2 linked regions of the Prochlorococcus marinus subsp. marinus str. CCMP1375 genome follow. The protein of the gene in region 2 binds, or shares a complex with, the protein of the main gene of each other region. Links are inferred from orthologs where the notes say so. Each region holds a gene or a part of one and is shown on either strand. Other genes may lie near its edges.

Region 1 (8,022 bases), 140 kb from region 2 along the record:
CTTGTCCTTTTCTTATAAAGATGGAAATACAGTAATTAGCAATTTAAATTTAAAGATTGAGCCCGGCAATAAAGTAGCACTTGTAGGACCATCAGGTGCTGGTAAAAGTACAATATTTTCTCTTCTTCTCAAATTTCTAGTTCCTCAGAGAGGAGCAATATTCATAGATGGGAATAATATAGCCTTAACAAATTCTCGTGATGTTAGAAGTTTAATGGCTATTGTCCCTCAAAAGGTCAATATATTGTCAGGAACTATATTAGAAAGCATACGTTTTGGTAGAGAATCAACAAAGGATCAGGTAATAAATGCAGCAAAAATAGCAAATGCGCATGATTTCATAATGAATATGCCTGAACAATACGATACCTATATAGAAGAAAGTGGCACCAACTTGTCTGGTGGTCAGCTACAAAGAATATCCATAGCTAGAGCATTACTTGATAACCCATCAATATTATTATTGGACGAAGCTACAAGTGCACTAGATGCGGATGCTGAAAGATCTGTTCAAATGGCCCTAAACCAAGCCATGAAAAATAGAACAGTATTAATAATAGCTCACCGCTTATCTACAACTCAAGAAGCAGATAATATTATTCTATTGGAACAAGGTAGAGTTAAAGAAATAGGCAGCCATGATGAACTAATGAACAAAAATGGAAAATATAGAGAGTTATGCGAAAAGCAATTTATTAGGAATATAAAGGAATAAATAATATCATTTATTCCAAAAAGGATTGCGAAAAGTAATATCAAAGTTAAAATTAGATATCAAGATTTTATTTTATGTCTAATTACTCAAATGAACAGCCAGAACCTATTCTTACTTTCGATGGGAAAAGATACAATATAAATAATTTGCCTAATGAATTAAAAGAAATCGTCAAAGGTTTACAAATATCTGATAATCAATTACGTCTTTATGAAGATACTTTAAAAGTACTTGCAATCGGCAGACAATCATTAGCAAAACAACTTAATGAAAAGCTTAAAGATATAGATCCAATCCCCTAAAATAAATATAGAGTCTATCCATGAAAAGTAACCAATGAATGAATATCTTGTAGTGCGGTAACAGATATAGGCTCATTTTGTAAGGCGCAAATTCCTTCTACTGCTGCTCTTGCTCCAGCTAAAGTAGTAAGAGTTGGTACTGAATAATCTAAAGCTGCTCTTCTAAGATATTTATCATCATATATTGCTTGTCTTCCTATAGGAGTATTTATAATTAATTGAATTTGGCCTGAACGAATAACGTCCTCAATGTTAGGTCTGCCTTCGTGAACTTTAAGAACTGAGCTGACATCAATTCCCGCATTTGAGATAACTTCTGCAGTTCCAGAAGTTGCAATCAAACCAAACCCTAAATCCACAAGGCGACGTGCAATTGGAATTAATGCTGGCTTGTCTCGATTGTGAGTTGAAAGAAAAACTATTCCTTTTGTAGGCAAAGCTTCTCCAGCTGCAAGTTCTGATTTTGCGTAGGCCATACCAAAATTTTTAGCCGATGACATCACTTCCCCAGTTGAGCGCATTTCTGGACCTAGAACGCTATCTGATCCAGGAAATCTACGAAAGGGCATTACAGCCTCTTTTATAGTTTGTAGGGGAGGTACTGGCTCATTCAATATCCCAATTTGATGAAGAGTTTTCCCTATCAGAAGACTGGTAGCCAAACGAGCCAAAGGCCATCCAATAGCTTTTGAAACAAAAGGAATAGTTCGGGAGGCTCTCGGATTAGCTTCGATTATGAATACTTTCTCTTCGCCATTGTCATCTCTTTGTACTGCAAATTGAAGATTAATAAGACCTATTACATTCAGTGACTTCGCTAAAGAATTAGTCCATTCCTTAATTGTTTTAATTGAAGAGTCAGAAAGTGAAATGGATGGAAGGCAACATGCTGAATCTCCCGAATGTATGCCCGCTGGTTCTATATGCTCCATAAGCCCTGCTATAACAACATTACCAAATGAATCTGATAAGGCATCAACATCAACTTCTATAGCATTTTCCAAATACTCATCAATCAAAACAGGGTGGTCAGGCTCTACTTTTACAGCTTTATTCATGTAAGTCTTCAATTCCTGAGAGTCATAAACAATTTCCATGGCTCGTCCACCTAAAACGTATGAAGGTCGAACCACTAAAGGGTATGAAATTCTATTGGCTATTTTTTCTGCTTCAGAAATAGATCTTGCTATTCCATTCGAAGGTTGACGAACTCTTAATTCTCTTAAAATATGTTCAAATTGTTCTCTATCCTCAGCCTGATCTATTGATTTAGGTGATGTACCAAATATTTTAGAACCAGACATTTTACCTTCTTTAGTATCTAACCAATTAAGAATTGGCATTGCTAGTTTCAAGGGAGTCTGACCTCCAAATTGTACAATTATACCTTCAGGATTCTCAAGTTCAATTACATTTAAAACATCTTCAAAAGTAAGTGGCTCAAAATAAAGGCTGTCACTTGTATCATAATCAGTAGAAACCGTTTCAGGGTTACTATTCAACATAATTGTCTGAAAACCTTCTTTCTGAAGCTGGAAAGAAGAATGACAACAACAGTAGTCAAATTCTATTCCTTGACCTATACGATTAGGTCCTCCTCCAAGTATTAGAATTTTCCTGTATTGATTTTGAATAACTTCATTAGCAGAAGACTTATTTATTAAACTACCATCTTTAATAATTTCTTTAAAAGTTCTTTCATAAGTAGAATAATGGTAAGGTGTATTTGATTCAAACTCTGATGAACATGTATCTACTGTTTTATAAACTGGTTTTATATTTAGATCCTTCCTGAAAGAACGTACTCGTAATTCATCTTCACCAACTAAAAATCCTATTTGTGAATCAGAGAATCCTAATTTCTTTAATTCAAACATAGAGTCATAATCTAAATCTAGAATGGTTTTACCTAGTAGTTTGTTATTTTCTGCTTCCATTATATTTCGAAGCTTTGATAAAAACCATATATCAATATTAGAAAGGGAGTTAATATATTGATCACTCTTACCATGATACATAGCCATCTTTATCGCCATTAATCTATCTGGCGATGGTACTCGCAATAACCTATCTATATCTTTAAGGCTAATGTTTATATTTTCACAATCATAAGACCATCCTGATAAACCTATTTCTAAAGATCTTAGTGCTTTTTGAAAAGACTCCTCGAAACTCCTACCTATTGCCATAACTTCTCCAACTGATTTCATAGAAGTAGTTAAGATAGGAGGACTTCCACTAAACTTTTCAAAGGCAAACCTGGGTATTTTGGTAACAATGTAATCAATAGTTGGCTCAAAACAACAAGGGGTTTTACCAGTAATATCATTCAAAATTTCATCAAGTCTATAACCAATTGCCAAAAGTGCTGCAATCTTTGCTATGGGAAACCCAGTAGCTTTACTTGCTAGCGCTGAAGACCTACTAACTCTTGGATTCATCTCTATAACAACAACCTCTCCATCAACTGGATTAACCGCAAATTGAACATTACTACCTCCTGTTTCTACTCCTATTTCTCTAATAATCTTTATAGATTGATCTCTTAATCTCTGATACTCACGGTCAGTTAAGGTTTGAGCAGGCGCAATTGTAATCGAATCTCCTGTATGTATTCCCATTGGATCTATGTTTTCTATGCTGCAAATAATCACAACATTATCTACATTATCCCGCATTACTTCTAACTCAAATTCTTTCCAACCTAAGAGGGATTTTTCTATTAGTATTTGAGAGGCTGGACTTGCCTCTAAGCCAGACTTACATATCGATATAAATTCTTCTTGATTATAAGCAATCCCACCACCACTTCCACCTAGGGTAAAGGCAGGTCTAATAATTCTTGGGAAACTTTCTATATTTGAACCAACATTTATTGCCTCTTCAATATTACAAGCTATGCCAGAAGGACATACATTCACACCTATCTTCTCCATCGAATTTTTGAATAGTTGTCTATCCTCAGCTTTATTAATTGACTCTAAATCAGCACCAATAAGTTCAATCTTGAATTTACGGAGTATGCCTTTTTCTGCAAGATCAACTGCTGCATTAAGGGCTGTTTGACCTCCCATTGTTGGCAACAGAGCATCTGGTTTCTCCAATTCAATTATTTTCGTAATAACTTCTGTAGTTAAAGGTTCAATGTAAGTCCTGTCTGCCATTTCAGGATCAGTCATTATAGAAGCAGGATTAGAGTTGATTAAAACAACTTCAAACCCTTCTTTTTTAAGTGCCTTGCAGGCCTGTGTCCCTGAATAATCAAATTCACAAGCTTGGCCTATGACAATAGGTCCAGAGCCTAGAATTAATATGCGACGTATATCGTTACGTCGTGGCATTGGTTTTAATAATTTGTTCTGAGTTTCAGTTCGCTTCTATAGATGCTGATAAGAGTCAGCTAACCAAGTAGCTACTAACATTCAAATACTAGCTAAGTTGTTTAAATTGAAAAGCAGAAACTATGAGTGAGCTTCAGCGCCTAAAAGGGCTATTACCTCCAGAAAACCAAAGCTGGGTTTTCATTGAAACTGCTGCTGCAATAGACCCTCCGCTTATAGATCTTGAGGAAATTGGAAGTGACGAAGTTGAAATTCAGATAGATATTGAACAATGGGACAACTTGGCTCTTGACCATAGGAACCTACTTTTCTGGCATGAAGTAGGCAGAATTCAAAACGATACCATCCCTAGAGATGGATGGGAGATGGCAGCTCTTGCAATAGGACTTGGAGGAGCTATCGGAGAACTATGGGTACAAGATGGACTATTACTTCTTTTAGCATTAGGTCTATCTGGCTTTGCTGGGTACAGGCTGTATTTGAAAAATAATTCCGAAAAAAGACTTCAAGATGCAATATCAGCAGATGAAAGGGCTATTGACCTAGCATGTAGATTTGGTTACAGCGTACCAAATGCATATAAAAGCCTTGGTGGCGCCTTAAAAGAGCTTATAGAAAATACTAGAAAAAAGAAAAGAAGAAGCTTTTATGAAAATCGCTTAGAAGCACTTAGAAAAAGTGCCGAAAGAGCAAGAGCAGAAATGGCTGAGCAACAAGGTTCAAAACAATCAATAACAAGTGAAAATGTATATGGATAGTCAAAAAGTCATAGAACTAGCTGCAAAAGCTGCAGATGATCTTAAAGCAATAGATATACAAATAATTCAAATAGATAAAGTATCAAGTATTGCAGATTGGATCCTAATTACAGAAGGTCTTTCTGATGTTCAAGTAAGGTCAATTATAAATTCAATAGAAGATAGGCTAAACAAAAAAGCCAATATTATTCCACTTAGGAAGGAAGGAGTAAATGAAGGTAAATGGGCTCTTTTAGATTACGGAGATATTATCATCAATGTTTTCCAACCTAATGAAAGAAAATTTTATGAATTAGAGTCATTTTGGAGCAATGGAACTCTATATAAATACTCAAACTAGATATATTAATCATGGAAAGCTATTTAAACTCTCCTGTTCCAATAGAGCAAAGACCTTCAGATGAATTTACTCAACTAACAAATTCATTATTTTTTTCATGGCCTACTAAAAGTATTAACAACTTTATTAAAAAATTATTCCTAACATGGATTATTTCATTCCCATTTTTCATAATAATAAGTACTGGTAGTTATACTTTGAGGTTAAATATATTTAATCTCATATCTTTATCATTTCTTTCAAGTATAATCATACCTATATTAATTCTTCTTAGACAATTATGGGGTTGGGATTATGTATACAAAAGATTATTATCCAAAACTATTACTTATGAAGAAAGCGATTGGCATGATGGCAAAGACTGGGAAAAGCCTTCATCATGGCTACTAAGAGATAAACTTATAGCTTCACAAGAAGTTTTACCAATAATTTCAAAAATAAAAACTACAACTAAATATCTATTAATATTGTTTATATTTTTGCTAACATCTTATTTTTTTTATATAAGAATTAATTAAATGGACATAATACAAGCATTGGATACTTCTAATAATAAAAGAACTCCAACATTAAAAGTTTATCTTAAGCGTGGTTCATATGTTGAATCTATTCATAATGTTCATGCTGTTATTTGTGATAGGAAAGGCAGAGTATTAATGAAGGCTGGCGACTCAAATTATCAAACATTCATACGATCAGCATTAAAACCATTTCAAGCCATACCTTTTATAAGTAGTGGTGCGTATGAAAAAGTTATGTACGACGAAAAAGTTTTAGCAATTGCATGTGGCTCACATTCTGGTACAAAAAAACATGCAAGGGAGTCATTTAAACTCCTTTGGAATTCTGAATTAAATGCTGAACAACTGCAATGTCCAGTTCCCAAGAGCAAAAAAAGCAGCCTAGAACATAATTGCTCAGGGAAACATGCTGCATTTCTAGCAACATGTAAGAAAATGAACTGGCCAATAAATAGTTATTTGCAAGTTAACCATCCACTTCAAATAGAAATCAATAGGAGAGTATCTGAAATGCTAGGTATATCAACGAAAGAACTAGTAACCGCAAGAGATGATTGTGGGGCACCTACATTAAGGCTAGGACTTTTTCAAATTGCATTTCTTTATGCACAATTAAGTGGTTCAAGTCATAACGAATTGGAGCAAATAAGTAGGGCAATGATAAGAGAACCAGAACTTATTGCAGGAGAAGGGAGATTTGATACAGAAGTAATTAAAAGATCACACGGCCAACTAATTAGCAAAGGCGGTTCAGAAGGAATTCAATGCCTCAGCAAAATTGGAGAAGGGATGGGCATTGCCATAAAAGTTGAAGATGGCTCTAGAAGAGCAAAGCAAGCGGTTGCCCTTCATTTGCTAAAACAGCTTGATTGGATCACCCCTGTAAGCCTTGAAGAGCTAGAAGATATCGTTTTAAAGATTAATCCTGGGGTGAAATTAGAAGTTGAAGGGGAACTAAGATTTCAGGAAAAGTAAATAATCCAATAAGTCCCTGGCGCATTCGGATGTATGCTTGGTAAATCATCGCGGGGTAGAGCAGTCTGGTAGCTCGTCGGGCTCATAACCCGAAGGTCGGGAGTTCAAATCTCCCCCCCGCCACCAATTAAATCCAAGTGCTAACAGCCTTTTTAATGCCTTTTAACTATGTTTAGCAAAATCAAGAGAAGTATTAGAAATGGTCAAATCTCAGATATAACCTAATTATTTTTTTAGAGACATCCTCAAAAGAACCCATTCAAGTAAATATCCACTTCAAGAAACTATAGAACTATTATTAACCCCCTAGGGCGCATGTCCAAAAGCAGGACAGACTTCTGACTTTGTAAAACACACAAATGTAGGCAGGCATTTAAGCTTTTTTAGCCATAAATAATTACTGAGGTTATTAAAATGAGTCTTCTTAATATTTAAAATCCTCCTAGATATCTTTTAGTGGAGACGGAGCCAAAAATACCAAAGAACGGCCAATCTATACTTTTTTAATAACAATTCAAATAAAAAGCCCTGCCGAAGCAGGGCTTTGTAGATTAGAACTAAAGAACTAAGAATTAAATCTAAAAGGATTAATTGATCAGTTCAATGTAGTTTCTGAAGTTTCAAGATTGTCAAACAATTTGCCAATACTCTTGAAATCAAATCCAAGGGCTCTTAAACCATGGAAGAAATGTCCCTGAAGATAGAAGAATCCAATGAAGAAGTGAACATTGGTCAACCATGCACGCCCAGTGTGGGCATCTGCAGCTAGGGATGAATCTGTGTCAATCCAGTAAGGAGCTATTCCCAACTTGAATTGAAGAACATCACCATAAAGATCTACTGGGTAGATTGTGGTATTACTTGCACACCATAAAGCAGCAACGAACGCTGTATAAGCTGCTCCTGCTAATGATGTTGATAGTACAAATTCAGCTGAAAGAAGGTCTGCTCCTTTAAATGAATTGTATTCGCCGTAATTCTTGGTGAGGATATGGAAAACTCCACCAGCAGCCATAAAGAATGCTAAGAAAGCATGGCCACCCATAATGTCTTCCAAGCTACTAATAGAA
Region 2 (8,124 bases):
ATAGATGTCGCCAAAAGCAAGGTCACACTTGATTGAGTAGTTAGTTGGAACTGTCATCAATAATTACCTGAAGGTCTTTTCATTAGGCTAAGAGAGCTTATCTTCAAATGTATTTAAAATATACTTTCAAAGTAATTAAGTTTAATGTGAAATCTATTTGACTTCATCAAGCTTCTCAACAGCTTTTTCTCTATCCCAAAGTTTTTTATATATGCCATCTATTTTTATCAAACTTTCATGAGTACCTTGTTGGACAAGTCTTCCTTCGCTTAAAACTAATATTCGATCACATGCCGCAGCCGCTGAAAGTTGGTGGCTTATCATCAATATCGTTCTATTAACTTTTGTTCTTATTGAAGTAAGTATTGCAGAAGCTGTTTTGTTGTCCACACTGGCAAGAGCATCGTCAAGAACAAGTACAGGAGCATTTGTTAGTAAAGCTCTACTAAGTGCTGTGCGTTGACGTTGTCCACCACTAAGTGTTATGCCTCTCTCTCCTACTAGTGTTTCAAAACCATCAGGAAAACCTTTAATATCTTCAGTTAAATGAGCTTGTGAGGCTACCAATTTAACTTTATCAATTGTTTCATCTGGAACGCCAAATCTGATGTTGTTTTTTAGTGTAGTAGTAAATAGATACCCCTCTTGAGGTACTAAAGAGATATTTTTTCTTAACTCATCAAGCTTTAGTTCAACTACATCAATGTCATCAAGAAAAAGTTGTTTGCTTGATACATTAATCATCCGACCTAATGCTCTGGCAAGTGTTGTCTTCCCACACCCAACAGGACCAACTATTGCAACTAGCTCTCCTGGCTGAATAACAAAATTAATATTTTTTAGAATTTCCTTTTGGTCATTTTCATAACTTATGTTGAGACCTCTTGCCTCTAATTTGCCTTTAACAGGAAGCTTTAATCTTCTGCTTTGATTTTGGTCTTTAATTAAAGGAGTGTTTGTTAGCAACTCCTCTATTCGTTCAAGACTTACTTGACCTAGTTGAAATGTGTTTAAAGTGAACCCTAATAGTGCTGTCGGAAAAACTAATCTTTCTACGTAAAGTATCAATGCAATTAACCCACCAATTGTTAGAAAGCCTTTCTCAATAAGACCACTCCCAAGAGCAAGTATCAAAAGAAGAGATATTGATGAAATGCCTTGAAGTAGAGGAAATAAAGTACTTGCTGTTCTTGCAAGATTGATGGCAGCATTTTTGTAGTTGATATTTAACTTTGAGAATGCGTTGCCTTCAGCAGCTTCTTGACCATATATTTTTATGGCACTAATACCTGATAAATCCTCTTGAATTAATTCACTAAGCCTTGAAAGAGCTTCTTGTTGCCTTTTTCTTTGACCAATCATTCGGCCTACAAAAAGGCGAACAGTTCCTAGCATTAATGGATACAGACTTACTGAGGCTGCCGTTAACCAAGGACTTATGGAAAGCATTGCAGGAATAGTGAAGGCATAGGCTAAAAATGTGTTCGTAAGACTTAAAATTGCAAAGCCTAGTAGGCGTCTTATGTTTTCAATATCACTTGTCGCTCTTGTTATGACTTCCCCGCTCCCAGTTTTTTGAACCCATTCTGGATCTTGTATAAGCATGTGATCAAATAAACGTTGTCTGAGATCAACTTCAACCTGTCGTCCAATACCAAAAACAAGTTGCCGAGATAAAAGTCTAACTATGCCCATAACAGTTGCTAATGAAATGATCCAACCTGCTTGCCTAAGAATGTTGTTAAAGCTAAAGCCTTCTTCAAGGGCATCTACTACACGACGAACTTCAAAAGGAATTGCAACGCTCAAGATATTGACAATTAATAGGCTTATTGCTCCTAGAATTAATGTCCGTCTATGAGGCTTTAAATATCTATTTATTAGATCAATTCGAAATGCTGCCATGACTTCATTAGTATGAGTACCAATTTATATTGCTTACGGTGAAAAAAGTGAGTTGGTTGTTCTATTTAATTCAGGAAGCTGACTGATGGGAGATCAAAATCATCCTTTATATTCGACTGATCGAGAGAATGTGAATAGATTGCTCTCCAAAAACTCTCCTGAAGATGAGGACTTAATTGATATAGCTCGTTTGTTTATGAGATATGAGAACTTCCCTGGTGCAAAAGATCTTCAGATGGATATGCTTAAAATTTTAAAATTGTGGGGCATTACAAAAGAAGAGCTACATAGTTCTACTAGGGAAATATGGCGTAAAGGTTATAGACCTGATAGTTTCCCAGAAGAAATGCTTGGATCAAGTTTCGATACCTCCGAGAATTCTGTCAATTAATTTCATAGGCTTCTCCACTTTTTTACTTATTAGAAGTAAATTATCAAGTAATAGTGGAGATATCCCCATCAACATTAATGAGGGATAAATCACTTGTTTTTATAGAGTCAATTTTTTTATGCCTATTGTCTCTTGGCCAGAACTCCTAGAAAAGCTTTTATCAACAAAAGAGATTTCTGAAATTGAAGCAAAAGCTCTTATGAAGGCTTGGCTTAATGACGAACTCTTGCCAGTACAAACAGGTGCTTTCCTAACTGCTTTAAGAGCTAAGCAAATTTCAGGATTGGAATTGTCTTCTATGGCAGAAGTTCTTAGGGATGCTTGCTTATTTCCCTATCCTCTTCCAGAAGTCTTTATGGTTGATACTTGTGGTACAGGTGGTGATGGAGCTGATACTTTTAACATCTCAACAGCAGTTGCTTTTGTTACAGCATCTTGTGGAGTTACTATTGCTAAGCATGGAAATAGAAGTGCAAGCGGCAAAGTTGGATCAGCTGATGTTTTAGAAGGACTCGGAATAAAATTAAATGCCCCTCTTGAATTAGTGGTCAAAGCGATTGAAAAAAATAACATTACATTTTTGTTTGCACCAGCCTGGCATTCTTCTTTAATAAATTTAGCTCCTTTAAGAAAAGCTCTTGGCGTAAGAACAGTCTTCAACCTTCTTGGACCATTAGTTAATCCTTTTAGACCAAAGGCCCAAGTCTTAGGAGTAGCTAAATCTGAATTGTTGGATCCAATGGTAGAAGCCTTAAGGAATTTAGGTTTAGAAAGAGCAGTAGTGGTTCATGGTGCGGGTGGCTTAGATGAAGCTTCATTAGAAGGACCTAATGAAGTTAGGTTTCTAGAAAATGGTCAAATAACATCTAAAACCTTGGATGTAGAAGAGTTAGGGTTGACTATTTCTCCTAATAGCACTCTGAAGGGAGGTTCTCTAGCAACAAATCAGGATATTCTTCGTTCCTTGTTTCAAGGGAGAGGGACACAATCACAAAGGGAGGTTGTTGCACTTAACTCGTCCTTAGTATTTTGGGCCTCTGGGAAAGAACTTGATTTAAAAAAAGGAGTTACCATAGCTTTAGAAGCCATGGAATTGTCTAAACCATTGGATAAATTTAATGAGCTAAAATGTTGTTTAGAATGAAAATTTTGCAATACCTAAAAATCTTATTTAATTAATCTTTATGAGCATTTTCTCTGGTAATGACAATGCAATTTTGGTTTTATCTGATGGTACTTTTATTGAAGGGAAAGCATTTGGTTTTAGAGGAACTGTGTCAGGCGAAATTGTTTTTAATACTGGTATTACCGGTTATCAGGAGGTATTGACAGATCCTAGTTATTTTGGACAATTAATAACGTTTACTTTTCCTGAATTAGGAAATACTGGTGTAAACCCTGAAGATCAAGAATCTGATTCGCCATCTGCAAAAGGTGTTATCGCTAGACAAGTCTCTTGCTATGCAAGTAATTGGCGTTCAACTAAAACTTTTGAGCAGTGGTTGAAAGATGAAAAGGTTGTTGGGATTTGTGATGTAGATACAAGAGCGCTAGTTAGACACTTGCGAAGCTCTGGCACTATGAATGCAATTATATCTTCAGAAAATAATGCTTCTCCATCATCCTTATTAAATACAATTAGGCAGGCTCCGCAAATGAAGGGGCTTAATTTAACTGGTGAAGTTACAACTAAAAAGCCATATAAGTGGAATTCACTTGCCTCAGTTGATTTTGATGAGAGAGTTGTTAATCAGGCAATGTCTCCTTTTAATGTAGTAGCTATAGATTTTGGGATAAAAAGATCAATTCTAAATCGATTGGTAGCGCACGGTTGTGAAGTTAATGTTTTGCCTGCAAATACAAGCTTTTCCGAAGTTATGTCTTTTAACCCTGAAGGGGTGTTCTTCTCTAATGGACCTGGAGATCCTTCTTCTGTTAAGGAAGGAATGTCTTTAGCTAAGCGTTTAATAGAAGAGGTAGATGTACCTATGTTTGGAATTTGTTTAGGCCATCAAATTCTAGGATTGGCCCTTGGAGGAAAGACTTTTAAACTTGCATATGGTCATAGAGGTTTAAATCATCCATGCGGTAAAACAGGGCGAATAGAAATAACAAGTCAGAATCATGGCTTTGCTTTGGATGCCTTGTCTTTAGATAAAGATGTTGTTGAGATAACACATTTGAACCTGAATGATGGAACTGTTGCAGGCATCGCAATGTGTAACAGGCCAATCTTTGGCATCCAATATCACCCAGAAGCCAGTCCAGGCCCTCATGATGCGGATCACCATTTTTCCCGTTTTGTTGATCTAATGTCAGAACGTCGTTGAAGCGTGGTTGAGTTGCTTTTTGATCACTAATATTCTTTTGAGAAGTATTAGGGGGTTTGGTCCCATAACCGAATTACAACGATTGACCGTTTCTTTACGGGGTGGATTTGAAAGAAAAAAAGGCTGTTTAGTTTTTTATTTCACTGGACAGCTAGATGCTTACTCAGAGAAACAGTTTACAGATTTTGTAAATGATGTCCTTAGCTCCAACAAATTGCCGATTGTGCTTGATCTAACAAAAATAGATTTTATTGATTCTTCTGGCTTAGGAGCAATGGTGCATTCCGCCAAAAAATGCAAAAAGGATAAGAGATCTTTTGTTGTCGTGGGCAATCCAAGAGTTATTCAAACTATCAAGCTTGTTCGTTTAGAGGATTTTCTTCATGTAGCAGCTGATTTGAACGCAGCTCTCACTCAATTAGCAGCTTGACTGATTGGATTCGTCTCTTGAAACCATCTGGGAGCCCAGATGCTTTGGGCACTTTGCAATTAGCTTGGTTGGGAGATGCTATTTGGGAAATGCATCAGAGACTTCGTCTTTGTGAAAAGCCAGCTAAAAGTAAAGACCTTCATTTTTCTGTTGTTTCACTAGTAAGAGCTGAGGCTCAGGCTGCAGCCTTAGAAAATCTTGATTATTATTTGACAGATTTAGAGAGAAAATTCGTCAGAAAAGGACGTAATCGTGTTGGCCGTGGTTCTCGTAAGGTAAATATTGCTATTTATGGTAAGGCTACTGGCTTCGAAACACTTATTGGATGGTTGTTTTTGAAAGACCCCAATCGCCTTGCTCAGCTACTAGATCGATTAGATCAAATCGAATCTGATAAAAAAAAGGATTAAAAAAATGAGTTCTAATGATCGCCGTGGAGGCAATTTTTCTAGAGATTTTTCTTCTAAAGAAAGAAAGAATAATAAGAGAGGTTCCTCTGCTTCAATGAGATGGAAAAAAGGTAATAAATCAGAATGGAATCAAAGCGATCATAAAAAAGATTCTCCATATCGCAGAGATACGGAGAAAGTTAATTTTGATAGAGGTAATCAGAAGAAAAGAAATTTTGATAATGCAAGAGATTCTTCTGCTTCTAATAAAGCATCATTTAATTCAAAGAGAGCTTGGAGGAGTATTAATTCAGAAGAAACCCAAAACAGATCATCTAGTAACAAAAGACAGCCGAATCTTGTTCAAAGTAGAAGATTTACTTCTTTTTCAAGAAATAATCAAAATGATTTTAGTCAGAGTACACAAGAAATAGAGAAACCTAAGCAGAACTTTGTTTTTGAGAGTGAGTCAAATGATATTTTTTGGGGTAGACATTCAACTCAAGCAATTCTTGAGTCAGGTCGAGCAATTCATAGAATTTGGTGTACATCTGAGATAAGAAGTTCACCGCGCTTTTTTCAACTTCTAAAGGATGCAAAAGCCTTAGGTGTTCTTGTTGAAGAAGTTTCATGGGCAAGATTGGGACATGTTACGACTGGAGGAGTTCATCAAGGTATAGCCCTACAAACAGCAGCCTCGGAGACTTTTGATTTGAAAACACTTATTGAAGGCTGCCAATCTATAGATGAATCTCCTGTTTTAATAGCTTTAGATGGCCTTACAGATCCTCAAAATTTAGGAGCGATAGTTCGCTCTGCTGAAGCATTGGGGGCTCATGGATTGATTCTTCCGCAAAGACGAAGTGCTGGATTGACAGGTTCTGTTGCGAAAGTTGCCGCAGGAGCTTTGGAACATTTACCTGTTGCAAGAGTTGTTAATTTGAACCGATCTTTAGAAGAACTTAAAAAATCTGGATATACAATAATTGGCCTTGCAGGAGAAGGAGACAAAACAATTAATGAAATTACTTTTGATGGTCCATTGGTATTGGCAATAGGTTCAGAGGAAAAAGGCTTGTCTCTCCTTACTAGAAGGCACTGTGATTTCCTAGTGAAAATTCCTCTTAGAGGAGTTACAACTAGCTTAAATGCCTCAGTAGCAACCTCAGTGGTTTTGTATGAAGTAGCTAGACAAGGCTGGATGAAAGGGATTGCAGGGCAAGATCCTTCCCCTAAATTAGTAAGAGCAAAATTGGAAACTAAACCTTTTCAAACCAATTAAAGAAATCTAATCACATGATCTCAGTTTTTGAACAACTTATATTTTCAAATAAAATGGTTGATTGAACATTTAAGTCAAAAGAATCCAAGTAGGCGTTAGTTTTTTTTATACATAAGTACTAATATTGTAAAAGATCATTAATTAACTATGGGCCCATTTAGGGCGATTCGCGTTTTAGGTAACAGTTTTGGCTTCGCTTGGTGGGCTAAGATTGAGACTCAAAACCCTAATACCACTTATTGGTTTGGTCCTTTTTTAACGCAAAGAAGTCTTAGAAATAACGTGCCTATTTTCTTGGATGATTTGACAAGTGAAGGTATTGAATCTATAACCCATGATTTTGTTCGTTGTAGACGCATAGAGCCTTTAACCCTTTGACCCTTTTTTACTTAGTGCGATAGCTTCTTATATAAGTACACCAAATAATAATGTCCATAGCTAAATGGCGACAGAAATTAAACAAAGGAGAGGTTTCTTCTCTTGAGTTGATAAATCAACAAATCAATCGTATAGAAGAAGTTGAAAATACCCTTCATTCCTATCTGTATTTGAATCATGAAAAGGCTAGAGCTTCAGCCATCAAAATTGATGAGGCTAGAGCTGCGGGGGAAGAGCTGCCTCCTTTAGCAGGAGTTCCTTTTGCAATAAAAGATAATCTTTGTACAAAAGGTATACCTACGACTTGTTCAAGCAAGATGTTGGAGGAATTTATTCCACCTTATGAATCTACTGTTACGCAAAGACTCTGGAAGGCTGGAGGAATACTTTTAGGGAAAACAAATCTAGATGAATTTGCTATGGGAAGTTCAACCGAAACGTCAGCATTTGGCCCTACGAAAAATCCTTGGGACATAACAAGAGTCCCCGGAGGCAGTTCTGGAGGTAGTGCTGCTGCTGTTGCTTCAGGGTTATGTACAGCGGCTTTAGGCTCTGACACAGGCGGGTCTATAAGACAACCTGCTTCTTTTTGTGGTGTGGTAGGTCTAAAACCTACATATGGACGTGTAAGTAGATGGGGACTCATTGCTTTTGCTAGCTCTTTAGACCAGGTTGGACCTTTTTCTACAAATGTTTCTGATGCTGCTGAAATTTTACAGGTAATAGCTGGACATGACCCAAGAGATTCAACTTGTTTAGACGTACCAGTTCCAAAATATTCAGATCACATTTCTGAATCTATTTCTGGCCTTCGGATTGGGTTGATAAAAGAATGTTTTGATCAAGAAGGCTTGGATTTAGAAGTAAAGAAGTCGGTTCTTAAAGCAGCTGATCAGCTCCAATCTCTTGGAGCTGAATTAATAGAAGTCTCATGTCCTAGATTTACTGATGGAATAGCTACTTATTATGTGATAGCTCCTTCTGAAGCTTCTGCAAATTTGGCAAGGTATGATGGAGTT

What was found. Proteins that work in one complex are often made in the same cells at the same time.
Region 1: the proteins of carA (region 2) and carB are in contact, whole or in part, in a solved structure (PDB 1KEE), measured with the Escherichia coli proteins. The link is inferred for Prochlorococcus marinus subsp. marinus str. CCMP1375 from one-to-one orthologs.

Annotation. Positions count from the first base shown.
Region 1 is NC_005042.1:810,249-818,270, reverse strand. Bases 832-4,717 are described here. They hold carB (carbamoyl-phosphate synthase large subunit), read right to left. Parts: upstream 4,359-4,717; coding sequence 1,032-4,358; downstream 832-1,031. Other genes in these bases: PRO_RS04400 (DUF3318 domain-containing protein), read left to right, coding at 4,481-4,717; PRO_RS04410 (DUF6447 family protein), read left to right, coding at 832-1,017. In the rest of the region: PRO_RS04415 (ABC transporter ATP-binding protein), read left to right, coding at 1-715; more of PRO_RS04410, read left to right, coding at 790-831; more of PRO_RS04400, read left to right, coding at 4,718-5,116; rsfS (ribosome silencing factor), read left to right, coding at 5,109-5,456; PRO_RS04390 (CGLD27 family protein), read left to right, coding at 5,468-5,974; PRO_RS04385 (asparaginase), read left to right, coding at 5,975-6,952; PRO_RS04375 (chlorophyll a/b binding light-harvesting protein), read right to left, coding at 7,548-8,022. UniProt on the Escherichia coli protein: Large subunit of the glutamine-dependent carbamoyl phosphate synthetase (CPSase).
Region 2 is NC_005042.1:672,166-680,289, forward strand. What follows is about bases 2,785-5,553. They hold carA (glutamine-hydrolyzing carbamoyl-phosphate synthase small subunit), read left to right. Parts: upstream 2,785-3,480; coding sequence 3,481-4,626; downstream 4,627-5,553. Other genes in these bases: trpD (anthranilate phosphoribosyltransferase), read left to right, coding at 2,785-3,440; PRO_RS03685 (STAS domain-containing protein), read left to right, coding at 4,649-5,056; PRO_RS03690 (Mini-ribonuclease 3), read left to right, coding at 5,053-5,466; rlmB (23S rRNA (guanosine(2251)-2'-O)-methyltransferase RlmB), read left to right, coding at 5,471-5,553. In the rest of the region: PRO_RS03660 (membrane protein), read right to left, coding at 1-57; PRO_RS03665 (ABC transporter ATP-binding protein), read right to left, coding at 154-1,905; PRO_RS03670 (DUF3288 family protein), read left to right, coding at 1,991-2,296; more of trpD, read left to right, coding at 2,415-2,784; more of rlmB, read left to right, coding at 5,554-6,727; PRO_RS03700 (DUF1816 domain-containing protein), read left to right, coding at 6,875-7,105; Asp-tRNA(Asn)/Glu-tRNA(Gln) amidotransferase subunit GatA, read left to right, coding at 7,156-8,124. UniProt on the Escherichia coli protein: Small subunit of the glutamine-dependent carbamoyl phosphate synthetase (CPSase).